Regions from separate parts of the Clostridium sp. 19966 genome, predicted to be linked through region 3. Evidence: riboswitches for the same ligand, from Rfam matches in the RefSeq annotation. Region 3 holds a riboswitch; each other region holds the start of a gene.

Region 1 (5,389 bases), 110 kb from region 3:
CATCTGTAGTATGCACCACACCTCTTGAATATTTCGGAGCTATTTTTAATGCAGTATGAGTTTTAGAAGTGGTAGCTCCTCCAACCATCAAAGGAATATTAAAGCCTTGTCTCTCCATCTCTTCAGCTACATAGCACATTTCTTCCAAAGAAGGAGTGATGAGACCACTCAAAGCAATTATATCTGCATTTTCTCGTTTTGCCGCCTCTAATATAGTTTCACAGGGTACCATGACTCCTAAATCTATTACTTCAAAATTATTACAGGATAATACCACTGAGACAATATTTTTACCAATATCATGAACGTCGCCTTTCACGGTAGCAAAAACCACTTTACCAGCACTGCTTCTACCTTCTCCAGACTTTTCAGCCTCAATATATGGAAGAAGGAAGCTTACTGCCTTTTTCATGACTCTTGCACTTTTTACTACTTGAGGAAGAAACATTTTTCCTTCACTAAAAAGTTCGCCAACCACATTCATTCCAGACATTAGAGGCCCTTCTATAACTTCTAAAGCTCTGCTTACATTTTTTCTAACTTCCTCAACATCCTCTTCAATGTAATCAGTAACACCTTTTACCAAAGCATATTTCAATCTTTCCTCAGCAGAGGTGTTCCTCCAGGCTAATTTATTTTCTTCATGAGCATTTTCTTTATTTTTGTATTTTTCAGCTAATTCAATTAGTTCTTCAGCTGCATTTTCATTCTTATTTAAAATTACTGCTTCCACTTTTTCAAGCAAGACCTTATCAATTTCATCATATATTTGAATCATTCCCGGATTAACTATTCCCATGTCCATTCCAGCAGAGATTGCATGATATAGAAAAGCAGAGTGCATAGCTTCTCTTATGGCATTATTCCCTCTAAAGGAGAAGGAAAGGTTGCTTACTCCTCCGCTTACCTTTGCATAGGGGAGGTTTTCCTTTATCCACTTTGTTGCATTTATAAAATCTACAGCATAGTTATTATGTTCTTCCATGCCTGTGGCTATAGCCAATATGTTAGGATCAAAAATTATATTCTCTGGTGAGAATTTAACCTCATTAACTAGAATGTCATAAGCTCTTTTACATATGTGAATTTTTCTTTGAAAATTGTCCGCCTGACCTTTTTCGTCAAAGGCCATAACTATTATACCTGCTCCATATTTATTTATTAACTTTGCTTCTCTTATGAATTCTTCTTCTCCATTTTTTAAGGATATTGAATTTACTATAGCTTTGCCTTGAATTGCTTTAAGACCTGTTTCTAGAACTTCAAATTTAGAAGAATCAATCATCACTGGAACTTTTGAAATTTCGGGCTCACTGGCCAGCAATTTTAGGAATGTGTCCATTTCAACTTTTGCATCCAGAAGGGCGTCATCAAAATTTACATCTATGATTTGAGCACCATTTTCTACCTGGTCTTTAGCGATTGATAAGGCTTCTTCGTATTTTTTTTCTCTTATAAGTCTGGCAAATTTAGCTGAACCTGCTACGTTTGTTCTCTCTCCAACATTCACAAAATTAGAACTTTTATTTATTCTAGTTACTTCAAGTCCGCAGAAAACACTTTCTCTTTCTATTTCTGGAAGCTTTCTGGGTTGTACCTTTGAAACTGCAGCAGCTATAGCTTTTATGTGATCTGGAGTGGTACCGCAGCATCCTCCAACAATATTTAAGTCACCCTCATGAGCCAAATTTTTTACTATACCAGCCGTTATTTCCGGAAGTTCATCATATTCACCTAAGGAATTTGGGAGTCCTGCGTTAGGATGAAAGCTTATATAGAGGTTTTGTGTTTTAGAAAGAGTTTTGATGAATGGAATCAAATCTTCAGCACCAAAGGAACAATTCAATCCGATACTTACAACTCTATGATTCTTCATGCTTTCTGCAAAAGCCTCTAAGGTTTGACCAGATAAAATTCTTCCGCTTTTATCAGCAATAGTTCCGGAAATCATAACAGGAATATCTAGATTTCTATCAGTAAGAATAGTGTCTGCCGCAAATATAGCAGCTCTTGCATTAAGAGAATCAAATATGGTTTCAATAAGTAAAAGATCTACTCCGCCGTCAATAAGTCCGTTAATCTGTTCTTCATAGCTAACAACCAGATCATTAAAACTTACATTTCTGAAGCCTGGATTTTCTACGTCTGGTGACATAGAAGCAGTTTTGTTAGTAGGACCAATAGAACCTGCTACAAAGCGTGGTTTATCAGGAGTTTTTAGGGTAAACTCATCTGCAGCTTCTCTAGCTAATTTTCCACCTTGAAAGTTTAACTCGTAAACTTTATCCTCCATATTATAATCTGCTTGAGATATTCTAGTGGAATTAAAGGTATTAGTTTCAATTATATCTGCACCTGCTTCTAGATATTTAATATGAATTTGCTTTATTATTTCAGGTTTTGTTATGTTAAGGAGATCATTATTGCCTTTTTGATTGGAGTGGCAGTGACAGCTTCCTCTAAAGGTTATTTCATCTAAATTATGCTTTTGGATACTGGTTCCCATAGCTCCATCTAGTACAAGTATCCTTTTATTTAAATGTTTAAATATATCATATCTCAAATTATTTGCCCCCTTATAATTGTTAAAAAATTATTTATAAAAATAAAAACGCTATTTTTCAAAAGAAAAATAGCGGATATTACACTATTCTTCTTATCTGCCAGAAATATTATTTCTGCTGGAATTAACACCTTTTATTCTATTTAAAGAATATAGGTTGTTGGGCTTCAAAGGGCCAGTCCCTCCACCTCTCTAGATAAGAATATTATTTACTTAAACTTTATATAAATTCTAAATTATAATGGTGTAAAAGTCAATAAAATATTGTATATATAAACAATTTAAGAAACTTCGTCTTTGTATTTTCCTGGGGAGATGTTTGTATATTTTTTAAATACTCTTGAGAAGGTACGAACATTATAGTAGCCCACAAGCTCAGCTATTTTTTCAATAGTGGAATTCTTATTAGCTTTAAGCAAAACCTTTGCTTGCTCTATCCTGAGCTTTGAAATATAATCCAGCAAACCTTCTCCTACATGGTCCTTAAATATTTTGGAAAGATATACAGGATGAACGCCGAATTGCTCACTAAGCTGTTCTAATCCAATATTGGGGTCATTATAATTTTTTTCTAAATAGGGGATAACACTGCTTATTACCCAACTGGAGCTCTTTTCTATATTTTTATTAACATGCGCACAAAAAGCCTTAAGAAAATTATCTAATTGATTTTTCATCTGATTTAAGGTTTTACAGCGCAAGAGCTGTTTAATCGGATTTAATTCCTGAAGAAATTTATCTTTGTCAAGGTCAGACACATCATTTACTGCTCTTATCATAGTGCTGACCATGTTAAGCATTAGGCATTGAGCTAGCTCTATATTCATTCCTGAATTGAGGTTTTTTGAAAAAATTTCATTGACGATTTTGCTAGCCATAGCATAATTTCCGGATTTTATATGATTCAAAAGCTGATGTTCCTGATTTAAAGGATAGCAATAAGTATCCTTAAAGGCACTGTTAATATCATCATAAGAAATATTTTGTTTTATTCCCATGATATTTTTATAGTTCATAGCATATAGAGATTCGTTATAGGCTATAGCAATATTTTCAATATTTTCATGTATTCCGCTCATAGAAAAAGAAATATTTGTTTTAAAGTTTTTATTTATGAATTCTTCCGTTTCGTTCATAGTATTTAAGGTATCAGATTTAGCAAAGAATATGTTATCTTGCTTGAAGTTGATTAGACAAACTAGATTGTTATCCGCTTCTACTACAAAGGCTTTATTTTTTTTATTAACTAAATCTATTATTATATTAGAAAGAATGAAATTTAAAGTGCTGAGCCTATTTCCCCAATAACAATTCAATGATTCTATATCCTCATCTGAGTCATTTATAAACAATGATATTACTGCAAAATAATTTGACTCAAAAGTTATATCAAAAGAAGAAAGTCCTTCATCTAAAGGAATGCTTTCATCAATGCCGCCCTTCAAAAGTTTTTGAAGAAAGTTATTTTTTAATATTAAATTTTGCTTAGACAACTTGTTGCTAATCAAATCATTATCAGCTAAAGTTTTCTGTATGGCTTTTTCTATCAGAGTATATTCATTTAAATTACTTTCCTCAATACTAGTGCTATCTTTTAAAATACCTAATAACTTTGTGATAGGATTATAATTTTTTTTCAGTGAGTAATAAGCGAAAATTGAGTAAAAAACCATGCTTAGAAGAAGGCCCAGTAAGGTGAAATATTTTATATAGTTTAGCTTTTGGAAAAATACACTGTTAGGAATCATAGTTACATATTTCCAATCAGTTTCTTTAGAAGAGATATAGGAAATAACCACTTTTTTTGAATTTATATATTTATACAGCACACCGCTCTTACCCTGCAGATTTTTAAAATTAAGCTCGTTAGACAAATTTACCGAAACAGAAGAGGCAATAATGTTATTTTTACTATCCAATATGAAGGATACACCTTTAGTCATGGTATTAATTCCGGATAATTGCTGCAATAGGTTTGTCTCATTTAATACTATTCCAGAGCTTACAGAAAGATCTAGATAATTAATTTGAGAAAGTGCTCTTACATAATTAAGTTTATTATTGTTTGAATGATCTTTGTCCATAATTGTAGTAAAGTATTTTTCGGGAGTTCTTTCATCAAATTCCTTAAGCCATTTTACAAAATCATTATTATTTGAGGAGTAAGTGTTTTTGAAAAAATCTTCTAAATCAAATATGCCATCAGCAGTTATTATTTTATTATAATTTTTTAGCATTATATAAGCACCGTTTATGCTGTTATTTAAGGAAGCGTAAGATTTTAGCGAAGATGCAATCTTATATACATTAAAGTAATCCGCATCAGTTAAATTTCCATTTGTTGAAAGAATATCTTGTATATTCGAATTATAGCTAAGTTCTAGACATACCTTTTTTATATTTTCAAGAGAGTTATCCATATTTGTGCGTATGGAACTTAACATAAAAGTATTTGAATTATTTATTTCAGACTTAATATTTTTGTCAGTCCATAAATAAATGAGCCCACTTACAATTATGAAAAGCACTAGAAATACAACATAAGATAGCAACCATGTGATTATAACGCTTTGTTTTTTACTGATAAACTAATCCTCATAATAATCTCCTTTTATAGGTAATGTAAACATTTTCAAGACATATGCTAAATATAGCATATTAATATTCTTAATACAATTTGGTTTATGCCTCATGCAGCAGGTCAATATTTAAGTATTAAAAAATGACCTATGAGATTAAAAAGTAATCGTTTAAAAAATTGATGTGTGGTGTTAGTATCACATTGTAAGAGGCCTCACAAAATTAAAAATGTGAACGGGGGAATAT
Region 2 (5,389 bases), on a different contig from region 3:
AACGTAGGAGGGAAGTTTAATGGTAGCTTTAATAATAGGGACCCATGGAAGAGCTTCTGAAGAAATATTAAAATCCGCGGAAATGATATTTGGAAAACAAGAAAACGTAGCCACAGTTACTTTTGAAACTGGAGAAGGCACCGATGATCTCATAAGAAAGTATAATGAAAAACTTAATGAACTAGATACGAGTTCTGGAGTGATTTTTATGGTAGATTTATTCGGAGGAAGTCCATTTAACGCTGCCAGCGCTATAGCAGCTAAGCAAGATGATATGGATGTAGTTACTGGAGTAAATATACCAATGATTCTTGAAACCTTTGTCTCAAGGGAAAGTATGGATGTGAAGAATTTAATTAATCTATCAAAAGAAGCCGCAGCCGCAAGCATAAAAACATTAAAAGAAATGCTATCTAATAGCGAAGAGGAGGATTTATAAAATGATGAATATTGTTTTAGCAAGAATTGATGACAGACTTATACATGGCCAGGTTGCTACAATATGGTCCAAAGAAACAAGATGTGAAAGAATAATAGTTTGTAATGATGATGTAGCAAAGGATGAGATAAGAAAAACTCTTTTAGTACAAGTTGCACCTCCAGGAATAAAAGCTAGTGTAGTTGATGTAGAAAAGGCTATAAGAGTTTATAAAAACCCTAAATATGATGGAGCAAGAGTTCTTTTCTTATTTACAAATCCTACTGATGTTTTAAGAATGGTAGAAGGCGGAGTAGATATTAAGAGCGTAAATATAGGCGGTATGGCTTTCAAGGAAGGAAAGAGACAAATAAACTCAGCTATATCAGTAAATAATGAAGATGTAGCTGCATTTAAAAAGCTTCATGAAAAAGGAATAGAGCTTGAAGCTAGAAAGGTCACTTCAGATCCAAAAGTTGATATTATGTCAAAGCTTTAAGCTTGAAAAATCATTTTGCTGAGGGGAGAACCCTTAAAATCAAGATTTTCACCAGCGAAATGGTAATAATAAATTAATGGTTTTTTATTTACTGTAATCGTTTCATAACAAAAATTGGTTATGTTTTAAAATAATGTTGATAAAGGCTTTGCCCTTCCTGGCAAAATTACGCTAATTATGAGTCGCACTTCCTAAGAGTTTCTGGAGCTCCAAAGATAATATAAACATTTTAAAACATAGCCTCCCAAGCTAAATGAAGTTTTAAATCAGTGTAAAAATCAACACTGATTTAAAACAGAGTCTAAAATTTAAATAGTATATATAACAAGGGGAGGAAAAAACCATGTCAATATTTCAAATTATATTAATATTCATATTTGCCAGCATAGCAGGTATGGGCAGTGTGCTTGATGAATTTCAGACACATAGACCATTGGTTGCATGTACAGTAACAGGACTCATTTTAGGAGATATGACACAGGGGATTATAATAGGTGCTACTCTTGAAATGATGGCTTTAGGCTGGATGAACATAGGTGCGGCAATGGCTCCAGATGCGGCTCTTGCCAGCGTAGTGTCAACCATATTAGTTGTAGAGGGACACCAAAACATTGCAACAGGAATTGCAGTTGCAGTTCCAATAGCAGCAGCAGGACAGGTACTTACAATAATAGCAAGAACCATAAGCGTTGGACTTCAGCATCAAGCTGATAAATATGCAAAAGAGGGTAACTTAAGGGGCATAGACCTCTGCCATCTAGGTGGACTCGCAATTCAGGGACTTCGTGTTTCAATACCAGCAGTAATAGTTGCAGCCTTTGCAGGTACTAGCGTAGTACAATCACTTTTAAATTCAATACCTCATGTTATAATCGGAGGATTGCAAGTTGCAGGTGGATTCATAGTTGTAGTTGGTTATGCTATGGTTATAAACATGATGCAGGCTAAATACCTTATGCATTTCTTCTTCCTAGGTTTCGTTGTAGCCGCATTCTCAGGAGTAAATCTTGTAGGCTTCGGTATAATAGGTACAGTATTAGCTATACTTTATATCCAGTTAAATCCTAAGTATAATATGCCAAAGGCAGTTGCATCAGCAGCGGGCTCAAGCAGTAACGATAATCTCGACGACGAATTAGATGATTAAGAGGGGGGAAATAAATGGCGAATAATACAAGCGAAACAAAAAAGCTTACTAATAGTGATTTAACTAATGTTTTTATACGTTCTAATTTTCACCAAGCTTCCTGGAACTTTGAAAGAATGCAGGCCTTAGGGTATTGCTTTTCTATGATACCTGTTATAAAAAGACTTTATAAGGGCGATGAGAGAAAAGCCGCTCTTAAAAGACATCTGGAATTCTTCAATACACACCCTTTTGTAACTGCTCCAATACTTGGTGTTACAGCAGCCATGGAAGAGGAAAGAGCAAACGGTGCAGATATAGATGATGGTGCTATAAACGGAATAAAGATAGGTATGATGGGACCTCTAGCAGGAGTTGGTGATCCAATATTCTGGGGAACCTTAAGACCAGTTTTAGCTGCGCTTGGTGCATCCATAGCTATGACTGGAAGCGTAATAGGACCATTGATATTCTTCATATTATTCAACGTTGTTCGTTTAGGAGTTAGATGGATCGGCGTTAAATACGGATACAGAAAAGGCCTTGACATAGTTAAGGACATGGCAGGAAACAGGCTTCAAAAGCTTACTGAAGGAGCTTCAATACTTGGATTATTCGTAATGGGTGCACTTGTTTCAAAGTGGACAACAATTAAGATCCCAGTAAAGATATCAGAGTTTACTAATCAGCAGGGAGTAAAAAGTGTTACAACAATTCAAAGTATTTTAGATTCATTACTGCCAGGACTTCCAGCATTGCTATTAACTTTCCTATGCATGTACCTTCTAAGAAAGAAAATAGGAGCAATTTGGTTGATATTTGGATTATTTGCAATTGGTATACTAGGATATTGGGCAGGAATACTTGCACTATAAAACAAAAACTAATATAAAAATAATAAAGAGCACTGCAAAGCGGTGCTTTATTATTTGGAAGCAATTCTGATTTCCATAAAGTTAATTAAAGAATTTTCAAAAAATATATTGACATGAAAAATCAATGTGATATAATCAAATTCAATAAAGGAATTAAACAATTCCTATCATAATTGTAATAATTGAATATTGTCGTCTTATCGAGAGTGGCGGAGGGACTGGCCCTATGAAACCCGACAACCAGCATTTTTTAATGTATGGTGTTAAATCCTGCAAATTGATTTTGAGAGATAAGAGGAGAACGCGTTTTAAGACTAAAACAAGTGTATTAATCCTCTTCTTATCAGAAGAGGATTTTTTATTTAGCTGAAAATAGGCGCTTACCAAGGAGCCTACTACATATATAAAATAAATTAAATGAAAAGGGGACTAACAATATGAGTGAAAGAAATTATAGTTTTGAAACATTACAAGTGCATGCAGGACAAACTCCAGATCCTACTACAGGTTCTAGAGCAGTGCCAATTTATCAGACAACCTCCTATGTATTTAAAAACGCTGATCATGCAGCAAATTTATTCCAATTAAAAGAACCAGGAAATGTATATTCAAGAATAATGAATCCAACTACAGATGTATTTGAGCAGAGAATAGCAACATTGGAAGGCGGAGTTGCAGGACTTGCAACAGCATCAGGACTTGCAGCTATAACCTATGCAATATTAAATGTAGCTAGTGCAGGAGATGAAATAGTAGCAGCAAGCACACTTTATGGTGGAACTTACGAATTATTTGGTGTTACCTTAAAGAAGCTTGGAATAAAAGTAGTTTTTGTAGATCCAGATGATCCTGAAAATTTCAGAAAGGCTATAACTGATAAAACTAAAGCCTTATATGGAGAAACTATAGGAAATCCAAGAATAAATGTTTTAGATATAGAAGCTGTAGCTAAAATAGCTCATGAAAATAAAATTCCATTAATAATAGACAACACTTTTGGAACTCCTTATCTTGTAAGACCTATAGAATATGGTGCAGACGTGGTAGTTCATTCAGCTACTAAATTTATAGGCGGACATGGTACTACCATTGGAGGAGTAATAGTGGACGGAGGAAAGTTTGATTGGAGAGCAAGCGGAAAGTTCCCTGATTTTACTACTCCAGATAAGAGTTACAATGGACTAGTATATGCTGACTTAGGAGCTCCAGCTTTTGCATTGAAGGCAAGAGTTCAGCTTCTTAGAAACACTGGCGCTACCTTAAGTCCACAGAGCGCATTCACTTTCTTACAGGGCTTAGAATCATTGTCATTAAGAGTTGAGAGACATGTAGCGAATACAAGAAAGATAGTTGAATATTTAAGTAAGCATCCAAAAGTTGCTTGGGTGAATTATCCTGAACTTGAAAACAGTCCATATAATGAGCTAGCTAAGAAATATCTTCCTAAGGGAGCCGGATCCATATTTACCTTTGGAATAAAAGGAGGACTTGAAGCTGGTAAAAGATTTATAAACAGCGTTGAATTATTCTCCCTGCTTGCGAATGTAGCAGATGCTAAATCTTTAGTAATACATCCATCCAGCACTACTCATGCAGAATTAAATGAAGAAGAACAGAAGGCTGCAGGAGTTACACCAGACCTAATAAGACTTTCAATAGGTGTTGAAGGCGTTGATGATTTAATTTACGATTTGGAACAGGCGCTTGCTAAAGCTTAACAATTTTGAACTCGTTTGAAAGAAGGAATCCAGATGCCTGAAAAAAATGATTTTGACTTTTTAACTAAATGCATCCACGTTGGAAATGATATAGATAAAGAAACTGGTGCTATAAGGAGACCTATAATAATGGCAAACAGCTATAGGCTTCCTGATGATGCTTCCACACTTAATTGGAGCGATCCAAATAATCTGGTTTATACAAGAAATACCTCAGCAAATCAGATATACCTTCAAGAGAGATTAGCTGCTCTTGAAGGCGCTGAGGATTGTGTGGTACTAGCCACAGGAGTAGCTGCTCTATCATCTGTATTCTTTACATTCCTAGGCAAGGATTCTCATGTGGTTTGCTCTAATGTGTCCTATATAGCGGTTTATAGATTGCTGAATGAGTATTTTCCTGATAAATACGGCATTGAAACTACTTTAGTGGATACTGCGGACTTAGAGCAAATAAAGAGTGCAATAAGACCTAATACCCGTCTTATACATATTGAAACACCTGGAAATCCTACTACAAGAGTAAGTGATATAGAGGAAATAGCTAAAATAGCTAAGGAAGCAGGAGCCTTGCTTTCAGTAGATAGTACTTTTGCTTCACCTTATCTTCAAAGACCTTTAGAGCTTGGAGCAGATCTTGTTGTACACAGCCTAACCAAGTATATAAACGGCCATGGCGATGCCATGGGGGGAGCCGTTCTTGGCAAAAAGGAACTCATAGACAAGATTAAAAGAGAGGCTATGGTAAATGTA
Region 3 (5,389 bases):
ATGCTTTCTTTCGCCTGCCTAAATATCTCCCTTAGTCTCACAACTTTTATGCACTCACTATCTATTAAATCTCTAAGCACATTTCCAGGTCCTACCGAAGGAAGCTGATCGGCGTCTCCAACTATTATAACTCTAGTTCCCATCCCTATGGCTTTCAAAAGACTATTCATAAGCAGTATATCTATCATCGATGCTTCATCTATGATAAGAACATCGCACTCAAGAGGGCTGTCTTCATCTCTCATAAAAGTCATATCATCCTCTTCGCTATATCCAAGCTCTAAAAGTCTGTGTATTGTTTTAGCTTCTCTTTCTGTAGCTTCTGTCATCCTCTTAGCAGCCCTTCCTGTTGGTGCTGCCATCATTACTCTCATACCTATATCTTCAAATACACTTAGTATACACCTTATTATGGTGGTTTTACCAGTACCAGGACCACCAGTTATTATTTCGACCCCATTATCAACTACGCCCTTTATTGCATCTATTTGAGACTTTGCGAAGTTAACATTGTTCTTATTTTCAAAATCACTTATCTTTTCATCTATATTAACTTTTAATACATCATACTCTCCAAAAGCTAATGTTAATATTCTTTTGGTAACACTGAGTTCGGCATAGTAGTATGGCAATGTAAACACACATTCCATGCTATTTATGGTCTCTATTTTAATTTTTCCATCCAGTACTGTCTCTATCAAGTTCTTCTCTATATCTTCCTGGCTTACTGTCAGTATCTCTTTTCCTTGTCCTATAAGCTTATCTATAGGCATATAAGTATTGCCAAGAGCACAAAATTGATTAATTATATATCTTATTCCGCTTTGTATTCTATATGGAGAATTGCTTTCAACACCTAAATTTCTAGATATTTTATCTGCTGTTTTAAATCCAATTCCTGAAATTTCGTCCGTCAATCTATATGGATTTTCTTTCACAGCATTGACTGAATCAGCTCCAAATCTTTTGTATATCTTCATGCATTGATTAGGCGATACTCCATAGGACTGAAAAAACACCATTATATTTTTAATTTCCCTTTGTTTACTATAAGACTCACAAATAATTTCTATTTTCTTATCGCCTATTCCTTCTATATCTCTGAGCTTTTCTATATTATTGTCCAGTATATCAAAAGTTTTTTCACCGAATTTTTCCACTATTTTTTTTGCTGTAACTGGCCCTATGCCAAAAATAGCTCCGCTAGCTAAATATCTTTCTATACCAACTAAAGTTGAAGGAATAAGTTCCTCAAACTCTTCAACTTTAAACTGCTGACCGAACTGGGAATGATTTACCCACTTTCCAGTTAACCTTAAGCTTTGACCTTCAACTATATAAGGCATTACTCCCACTATAGTTAAACTATCTTGACCACTCTTTATACTCGCAACAGTATAGCCATTATCTTCATTACTAAATATTATTTCTTCAACTGTTCCTTGTATTTCCGTCATATTTATCTCCTACTTTTGCAAATTGTATAATAATATTTTACCAGCAATCAGGCAATATATTTTTTAGTAGTAAAATAGACTATTCAATATACAAATTATTAACTTAAAACTATGTCAATTTCTATTTTATCTCTATTATAACCACTTTTTTAATTAATGTATAATATTTTTATTAAATTTAGCGTTTGTTTAAAATTTATCATAATAAGCATATCCAATATATAAATTTTAAAATAAAATGTGTTTTTTTTCAATAGAACATGTATATTTTTCCATATACTTCTCTTTTACTTGCTGCGTAAGCTTGTTTACATGGAAAAAAAACATAAAAATAAGACCACCAAAAGGTGATCTTACTCTAATCCATTATAAATATTTTTTTATTGCTTCAACTTTATTGGTTTTTTCCCAAGGCAAATCTACATCTGTTCTTCCAAAATGTCCATATGCTGCGGTCTGCTTATATATTGGTCTTCTTAAGTCAAGCTCGTTTATTATAGCTGCAGGTCTCAAATCAAAGACCTTATTTACGATTTCAACAATTTTATCATCAGATATTTTTCCTGTTCCAAAAGTATCAACTTCGATAGAAACAGGCTTTGCAACTCCTATAGCGTAAGCTAATTCAATCTCAAGCTTATCCGCAACTCCAGCAGCCACAAGGTTCTTAGCAACCCATCTTGCAGCATATGCAGCAGAACGGTCTACCTTTGTTGGATCTTTTCCTGAAAATGCTCCGCCGCCATGTCTTCCATATCCGCCGTAGGTATCAACAATAATTTTTCTTCCTGTTAATCCGGAGTCTCCCTGTGGTCCTCCTATTACAAATCTTCCTGTAGGATTGATAAAGTATCTAGTATTTGAATCCAATAAATTTGCAGGTATTACTGGCTTTATTACATTTTCTATAATATCTTTTTCTATTTGCTCTCTTTCAATTTCAGGACCATGCTGTGTTGATACAACGATAGTATCTATTCTTACTGGAGTATTATCTTCATATTCAACAGTTACCTGTGTCTTGCCATCTGGTCTTAAATAAGAAAGTGTTCCATTTTTTCTAACCTCTGCAAGCCTTCTAGAAAGCTTATGAGCCATAGCTATTGGCATTGGCATAAATTCAGGAGTTTCGTTTGTTGCATATCCAAACATCATACCCTGGTCTCCTGCACCTATTGCCTCAATTTTATCCATTTCACCTTTTTTAGATTCTAAGGCTTCGTCTACACCCATAGCTATATCTGCAGACTGTTCATCTATTGAAGTCAGCACTGCACAAGTATTAGAATCAAAACCGTATTTAGCTCTTACATACCCTATATCTTCAACAGTTTTTCTAACTATTTTAGGTATATCTATATAGCAATTAGTTGAGATTTCTCCCATAACTAAAACCATTCCGGTAGTAACTGCTGTTTCACAGGCAACTCTCGCATTTGGATCATTTTCCAATATGGTATCTAACACAGCATCTGAAATTTGATCACAAATTTTATCTGGATGCCCTTCTGTAACTGACTCTGATGTAAATAATCTTTTCAATTTTTTTCTCCTTTCAAAAAACAAAATAAAACCTCTTCGATAAGAAGAGGTTTATAAACCATCTCTCTTATCTTGCAGAAATACTGCAGGAATTGGCACCATTGTGTACTATCACCGGTTGCCGGGTTTCATAGGGCCCAGTCCCTCCACCTCTCTTGATAAGAGTAATTTTATTAATATAATATTACTATAACATTTCAATATTATTATTGTCAATACACATTAAAGCTTGATTACATAAAAAAAAGACACGCTTATTGAGTGTCTTTGGTGGAGGAGAGTGGATTCGAACCACTGAAGCAACTTGCAACAGATTTACAGTCTGCCCCCTTTGGCCACTCGGGAACTCCTCCATATTTAAGCTGGCAATAGGAATCGAACCTACAACCTGCTGATTACAAGTCAGCTGCTCTACCGTTGAGCCATGCCAGCATTTACTTGCCTGACGCGCTTGCCGCGTTACTGACAAGGAATAGTATACATAGAACCAGCTTCTATTTCAAATGGCATAATGGTGCTTTATACAGAATTAAACTTATTTTTCTCCATTTTTCTAAGTATTTCTAGCAATTAATGCACATTACATATTTATATTTTAAGTAAATGTTTTTCAAGAACAGCAAAATAATCTTATAAGAACACGTAAATTAATGATTAATTATCGCTGTTTTTTATGTATTTTTCTACGCAGTCCACATCTAGATATTTACTGGCTATTTTTTTTATGGTTTCGTAATCTTTACTACCTAGCCTTAACCTTAGCAGACTGAATGTATTTATTATTCCTTCAACAGGATCATCATTTGTTAAATAGTCTTTAAGCTTATAATAGTCAGATGGCGGTATTTTACTTGCAATTTCTAATATTTTAGCCTTATCTAAAAAGCTCAATTCTCCTTTTATTTTATATGCATCCACTTTAAACACCGCTGAGGAATCTGGATATTGTTCTTGATCAGTATTTTTTTCTTGAATTGTATCCTGCTTCGCATCCTCTTCTTTCTGAACATTGTAATTTCCATCAGTGTTTTCTTCAACTTTCGGAATTTTGCTAGAACTTGCTGGAGCTGTTTGCGCCTGGGGTTTAGTTTCTTTTACTTCATTTACAGGCTGCTTATTCTCCTCATTCTTAGCATTATTTTCTACTTTCTTATCTTCTTTTACTTCCTTAGTTTTTTCTGCAGCAGCAATGTGGAGCCTAGATTGTTGCTCTGATATTTTTTTAACATTCTCAATTTTGCTTATTATAGCATCACTATAATTCATTATGCTAACAGATATAATTGTGCAAATTATAACTGTTAGTGATAAAAATTTATTTTTCACAGCTTTCACCTCATTTTAATTCTTTCATCTTTTTAATTTTTTATTCTCACATTTCTAATATTTATATGACTATCCTCATATATATTATTGGGGGGTGTGATTGTTTGGATAAGGTTAAAGTAAAGTTTACTAATGCTTTGGCATACTACGAATTAGCAAACACTGTAAAAAACTATCTAAATGAAAATACTATAATAATATGCATAGGAACCGATAGATGTATAGGTGATTGTTTAGGTCCTTTAGTGGGTACATTACTTAAAAATAAGTTTTTTCCTTTGCCTGTATACGGAACTATATCTGAACCAATACATGCGTTGAACTTAGAAAAAAAATTAGTGGATATAAAAAATAATCACCCCAAAGCTAAAATAATAGGTATAGATGCTTGCTTAGGTGACAGTAATAGTATTGGTGAAATTCAATTTAGAGATTATCCAATTCATCCAGGAAAAGGAGTTGGTAAATCATTACCAGATGTAGGAGATACTTCGCTGATTGGCATTGTAGATTCTTCCGAAAATAATGAATTATTCACAAATAGAACTATTAGATTAAACTTAATAATAGAAATGGCTAAGGTTATTTCTCACAGCTTTTTACATGCATATTTTTTATATTCTAAAGAAAATAAAAAGGATTAGAGCTTATTCTCTAGTCCTTTACATAATTATATGATTTACTTTTACTTATATACGCTGCTATCTAAAATATCGAGATACTCAAGAGACTTTCCAGTTCCTGCTGCTACGCAAGATTCTGAATTCTCTGCTACGTATACGGGAACCTTTGTGGCTTGAGATATCACTTCTGAAAGTCCATGAAGAAGTGCTCCTCCTCCAGTCATAACAATACCTTTTTCCATTATGTCAGCAGCTAATTCAGGTGGGGTTTGTTCTAAAACTGAATATGCACAATCAACTATTCCAGAAACAGTTTCACTTAACGCTTCCCTCATTTCTTCAGATGTAACTACAATATTTTTAGGTAATCCAGAAATAAGATCTCTACCTCTTATTTCCATTGTGTTGTCTACATCTCTTTTATATGCAGTTCCAATATTA

The links. Region 3 has a riboswitch for S-adenosylmethionine ahead of metK (methionine adenosyltransferase). Riboswitches for the same ligand answer to the same signal wherever they lie in the genome.
Region 1: it holds a riboswitch for S-adenosylmethionine, as region 3 does, so the genes downstream of both, metH (methionine synthase) here and metK (methionine adenosyltransferase) in region 3, are expected to answer to the same signal.
Region 2: it holds a riboswitch for S-adenosylmethionine, as region 3 does, so the genes downstream of both, IAI10_RS20200 (O-acetylhomoserine aminocarboxypropyltransferase/cysteine synthase family protein) here and metK (methionine adenosyltransferase) in region 3, are expected to answer to the same signal.

What each region holds. Positions count from the first base shown of each region.
Region 1 covers NZ_JACTOJ010000002.1:285,740-291,128, reverse strand. The annotation lists gene metH (methionine synthase) at 1-2,563, opposite strand, end outside; SAM riboswitch class I at 2,654-2,766, opposite strand; gene IAI10_RS03210 (AraC family transcriptional regulator) at 2,845-5,091, opposite strand.
Region 2 covers NZ_JACTOJ010000026.1:37,244-42,632, reverse strand. The annotation lists gene IAI10_RS20220 (mannose/fructose/sorbose PTS transporter subunit IIA) at 20-439, shown strand; gene IAI10_RS20215 (mannose/fructose/sorbose PTS transporter subunit IIB) at 444-917, shown strand; gene IAI10_RS20210 (PTS mannose/fructose/sorbose transporter subunit IIC) at 1,261-2,064, shown strand; gene manZ (PTS mannose transporter subunit IID) at 2,079-2,918, shown strand; SAM riboswitch class I at 3,113-3,215, shown strand; gene IAI10_RS20200 (O-acetylhomoserine aminocarboxypropyltransferase/cysteine synthase family protein) at 3,356-4,636, shown strand; gene IAI10_RS20195 (aminotransferase class I/II-fold pyridoxal phosphate-dependent enzyme) at 4,670-5,389, shown strand, end outside.
Region 3 covers NZ_JACTOJ010000002.1:179,911-185,299, forward strand. The annotation lists gene IAI10_RS02720 (ATP-dependent RecD-like DNA helicase) at 1-1,457, opposite strand, end outside; gene metK (methionine adenosyltransferase) at 1,824-2,999, opposite strand; SAM riboswitch class I at 3,064-3,164, opposite strand; tRNA gene IAI10_RS02730 (tRNA-Tyr) at 3,268-3,352, opposite strand; tRNA gene IAI10_RS02735 (tRNA-Thr) at 3,360-3,431, opposite strand; gene IAI10_RS02740 (hypothetical protein) at 3,654-4,325, opposite strand; gene yyaC (spore protease YyaC) at 4,430-4,969, shown strand; gene IAI10_RS02750 (rod shape-determining protein) at 5,011-5,389, opposite strand, start outside.